2 regions of the Paenarthrobacter sp. TE4293 genome follow, and region 1 is predicted to be linked to the other one. Evidence: riboswitches for the same ligand, from Rfam matches in the RefSeq annotation. Region 1 holds a riboswitch; the other holds the start of a gene.
The links. Region 1 has a riboswitch for thiamine pyrophosphate ahead of QF015_RS12725 (ECF transporter S component). Riboswitches for the same ligand answer to the same signal wherever they lie in the genome.

Region 1 (2,198 bases):
TTCCACGACCACCAGCGTGGCTCCGGTCTTATCCAGGCACCGCCGAACAGCATCGCGGACCTCCAGCACTCCGTCCGGGTCCAGGTTGGCCGTTGGTTCGTCCAGCAGGAGCAGGCCGGGTTGCATTGCCAGGATGCCAGCAAGCGCAAGGCGCTGCTTCTGCCCACCGGAGAGTGCCGCCGTCGGGTGATCCAACGCCACACCGCCGCCGGCAGCGGTACGCAACCCAACGTCGTCGAGCGCTTCATGGACGCGGGCCCAGATCTCCCCGCGCGGCACGGCAAGGTTCTCCGCACCGAAAGCGACGTCGTCACCAACCCGCGACAGGACCACCTGCGTCTCGGGGTCTTGCTGCATGAGGCCGGCGCGGCCACGCTGTTCCCGCGGAGCAACGCCGTCGATCAGGAGGGAACCAGACTCGTCCGAGTCGTCTTCCTCGTCACCCAGCACCCCCGCGAGGGCGTGCAGGAGCGTCGACTTGCCGGCACCGGAAGGACCCAGCAGCAGAACCCGCTCGCCCGGTTCAATCCGGAGGTCCAGGCCGTGAATGGCAGGAGCCGATCGTCCGGCATGCCGCCAGCCCCAGCCCTCGGCGGAGATGGCGGCGGGCCGCACCGGGCTGCTGTTCTTGCTGCCGCTCTGCGTGGCCGGCATCAGCTGAAGGCTGGCTCCGACGCGGCCTTTCGCGACGCGAAGGAGCTCAGGACACCGGTCTTGGCCAGGCCGCGGGTGGCGACCCAGGACAGTGCCCCGGCGATGATTGCACCGGAGATGGTGGTGAAAGTGATGTAGGCCAGCTTGTCGATGGCCTCGTAGGCGATGTTCCAGCCCCACGGCAGGAAGGAGTCGTTCAGGCCGCAGAAGAGGCCCGCACCGGCGCCGGCGAGGAGCGCCGTGGGCAGGTTGAACTTCTTGTACCGGAAGGCGGCGAAGATGAGCTCGGCACCCAGGCCCTGAAGGATCCCGGAGATCAGCACGGTGGTTCCGTACTGGGAACCCATGATGAGTTCGCCGGTGGCTGCGACGGCTTCGCAGAACAGGGCGGCGCCGGGCTTGCGGATAATGAGCATGCCCAATACCGCGGGGATCATCCAGCCACCGGCGATCAGTCCGGTGAGCGGCGGGTAGGTCGCGTTCATGGGGATGGACACCAGTGCGGCGCCCTGGGACCAGGCCCAGAAGATCACGCCGCCGGCAATGGCGATCAGGGCCGCCACAACGATGTCTACAACACGCCAGTTATAACTGGTCTTCTTCACGTTTACCGTGGTCATTTTTCTGCCTCCTGAGGTTACAGGAGGGGAAAGTGCTCCCCGGATTCGCCACCCGGCCTGCGCCGCCTGGATCCGGACACTCTGAGAAGCTCGACTCCCTTGCGCCGGTACTAACCGGATCAGGTTCGAGGGTCTGCGGCTGTCCGCACTCTCAGCGCCCTCGCGTCTCCTGCATCTCTGCAAGGTCCGACGGCGGCGCTCCCCTGTCGTTATCAAATCTGCCCTGATGGGCTGGTTCAGTTTACACCTGCCCGCGGGGCGGGCGCTGGTCCATGGTTGGCATGCGGTCACAATCGGGTGCGGCACTGGGCTTGGTGGCGCGCGCAGGTGCGTTGCGAGGCCCGCTCTACACGTTTTCCGACGCGCTTTCCATGCACACCAGGCCTCACAACGGGACCTGAGAGAATGAACCAGCAGACTTCACCGCGGCAAAGGGGCACATTCATGACGGACCACACCAAGCAGGATCCCCCTGCCGACGCCACCGCTGCGTCACAGCCGCGGCTCGCTGCCAGCGTCATCCTGCTCCGCGATGCCCCCGGTGGGCTCGAAGCCTTCGTCCAGCACAGGGTCAGCACCATGGACTTCGCGGCCGGCATGGTGGTCTTCCCGGGTGGCCGGGTGGACGCTGCTGACACGTCAGGCTGGGACTACCCGGCAGAACTGCTTCAGCAGCACGCGGACGCCTGGCGTTTGAGCTCCATTGGCGCGAACGGCAATGCTTCCGCCGGCACAGTCCTCACAGCAGCAATCCGCGAAGTCCAGGAGGAGGCCGGGCTCAGCATCAACGCTGCGGATCTCCGCCCTTGGGCCAACTGGATCACGCCCACGGACATGCCCAAGCGCTTCGATACGTATTTCTACCTCGCCAAGCCTGCCCCGGGGGCTGAGCCGCAGCATCAGACAACGGAGGCCTGGCAGTCG
Region 2 (2,198 bases), on a different contig from region 1:
ATGCCACAACCCAACACTTCGTTGATCGGGTGGCTTCACCCGACCAGGCGACGGAAGTCCTTCGCGTCCTGTTGCGGCGCGCGCTCGCAGATGACCCGCGCTTGGCCTCGCGCCTGGCGCTGTGGGGACGCCGGCTGGTGGGTGAAGCCCTGACGCAGGCGCAGCGTGTCGGCATGGAGCACCCCCACCTGGGGCCGATCTTGAAAAGCGGCGGGGACGCCCGCGCCGCCGTCAAAAGACTGACGGGCGAGCTGGCCGAACGGCATGCCCGCCGAATGACGGGCCTCGGCCTGACGGCGTGACGGCCTCCGACGTTGAAGAGCGCTTGTTGCTACGCGGCATCCAGCGCCTGCAGCAGCGACTTCGCTGCCGCCGTCGGATCCGTCGCTTCGGTGATGGCCCGGACAACGACGATGCGGCTGGCTCCGGCGGCAACCACGTGCTCCACGTTGCTGAGGTCGATCCCGCCGATGGCAAACCAGGGGATGTGGACGGCGCCACCGGTGGTTTCATCCGCACGCTTCGTGGCTTCTGCGGCGTATGTGACCAGATCAAGTCCGACGGCCTGGCGGCCGGGTTTGGTGGGTGTCGCCCAGACGGGTCCTACACAGAAATAGTCCAACCCTCCTTGGCCCGGTGAGGCTGCGATGGCCGCGTTCACCTGCTCAGGAGTGTGGGTCGAAAGACCGATCCGGGTGGGTTCGGGAAGCAGTGTCCGGGCTACTCCCAAGGGCAGGTCCTTTTGTCCGATGTGGAACACCGGAGCCCCGGAAACACTGGCAATATCGGCGCGGTCGTTGACCGCCCAGAGCCGTCCATGGCGTTGCGCAGCGCCATGGAGGACGGCAAGCAGGTCCAATTCTTCGGCTGCTTCCAAGGTCTTGTCGCGCAGCTGGATGATGTCCACACCGCCCTCGAACGCGGCGTCCACAAAGTCTTCAAAATCGCCTTGCCGTTTCCGCGCATCGGTGCACAGATACAAGCGGGCGGTGGCGAGGGCATCAGTCTGGGTCATGGAACCCAGAGTAGTTCCTCTAAACTGGGCACGTACTGCGGGAGCCGCGACGTTCGTCATATGACTGTCCGGCTGAGAGGGCTTAAGAGCCGACCGCTTGACCTGATCCGGCTAGTACCGGCGTAGGGAAGGAAACGCGCTATGGCAGATCCCCGCCAAACCCCGCTCCAGGCCGACGTGGCCGTCATTGGCGGTGGCGTCATCGGCCTGGGCATCGCCCACGAAGCACGTCGGCTGGGCCGGTCGGTGGTGGTGATCGATCCCGCACCGGCAACCGGCGCCACGTTCGCTGCAGCAGGAATGCTTGCCCCCGTGAGCGAACTGCATTACCAGGAGGAGGACCTCCTGGAACTGATGCTTGAGTCATCCCGCTTGTGGCCGTCCTTTGTTGGGAGCCTGGCCCACGGCGGCGGGGACGCCGGTTACCGTACGACGCCGACACTCGCCGTTGGTGCCGACGCCGCGGACCGCAGGGCGCTGGCAGACCTCCGTGCAGTGCAGCTGGCTGCGGGCCTGGCGGTTGAACCGCTGGCCCTGCGGGCTGCCCGGGAACGCGAACCGCGCCTCAGCCCGCACATCTCGTGCGCTTTCGACATTCCAGCCGACCACCAGGTGGATCCCCGGAGGTTGGCTTCACGCCTCCTGGCAGGGTTGGCAACCCATTCGCCCGGCGGCTCCACCTGGGTTCCGGGGGCCGATGATGGGTTCTCCGTGCGGTCCGCGGCGCTGGGCCTGTTGTGGAACGATGCCCGCGTTTCAGGAGTAGTGCTCGATTCCGGTGGCGTCGTCCACGCCAGGGAAACAGTGGTGGCCAACGGCCTGGGTGCCTCGGGACTGTCCGGGCTGCCGGACGGCCTCAGCCTTCCCGTCAGGCCGGTGTACGGCGACATCCTCCGCCTGCGGGTACCCGGGGACCTCCGCCCATTGGTCACCTCCACCATCCGCGGGATGGTCCGCGGAGTACCCGTCTACATCGTCCCCCGCGATGACGGCACGGTGGTCATCGGGGCCACCCAACGCGAGGACGGACTGTCCGCATCCTCCAACGCCGTCTCAGCCGGGGGCGTGTACCAGTTGCTGCGCGACGCCCAGGTGCTGGTCCCCGCGGTATCGGAACTCGAACTCCTCGAAGCAACGGCCCGCGCCCGCCCCGGGACCCCGGACAACGCCCCGTTGCTTGGAC

Region 2: another riboswitch for thiamine pyrophosphate. It lies ahead of thiO (glycine oxidase ThiO); the one in region 1 lies ahead of QF015_RS12725 (ECF transporter S component).

The regions. Positions count from the first base shown of each region.
Region 1 is NZ_JBNJRY010000005.1:343,032-345,229, forward strand. It holds gene QF015_RS12720 (ABC transporter ATP-binding protein) at 1-654, opposite strand, end outside; gene QF015_RS12725 (ECF transporter S component) at 654-1,274, opposite strand; TPP riboswitch at 1,353-1,489, opposite strand; gene QF015_RS12730 (NUDIX hydrolase) at 1,719-2,198, shown strand, end outside.
Region 2 is NZ_JBNJRY010000004.1:374,236-376,433, reverse strand. It holds gene QF015_RS10565 (ferritin-like fold-containing protein) at 1-302, shown strand, start outside; gene thiE (thiamine phosphate synthase) at 332-1,015, opposite strand; TPP riboswitch at 1,043-1,161, shown strand; gene thiO (glycine oxidase ThiO) at 1,157-2,198, shown strand, end outside.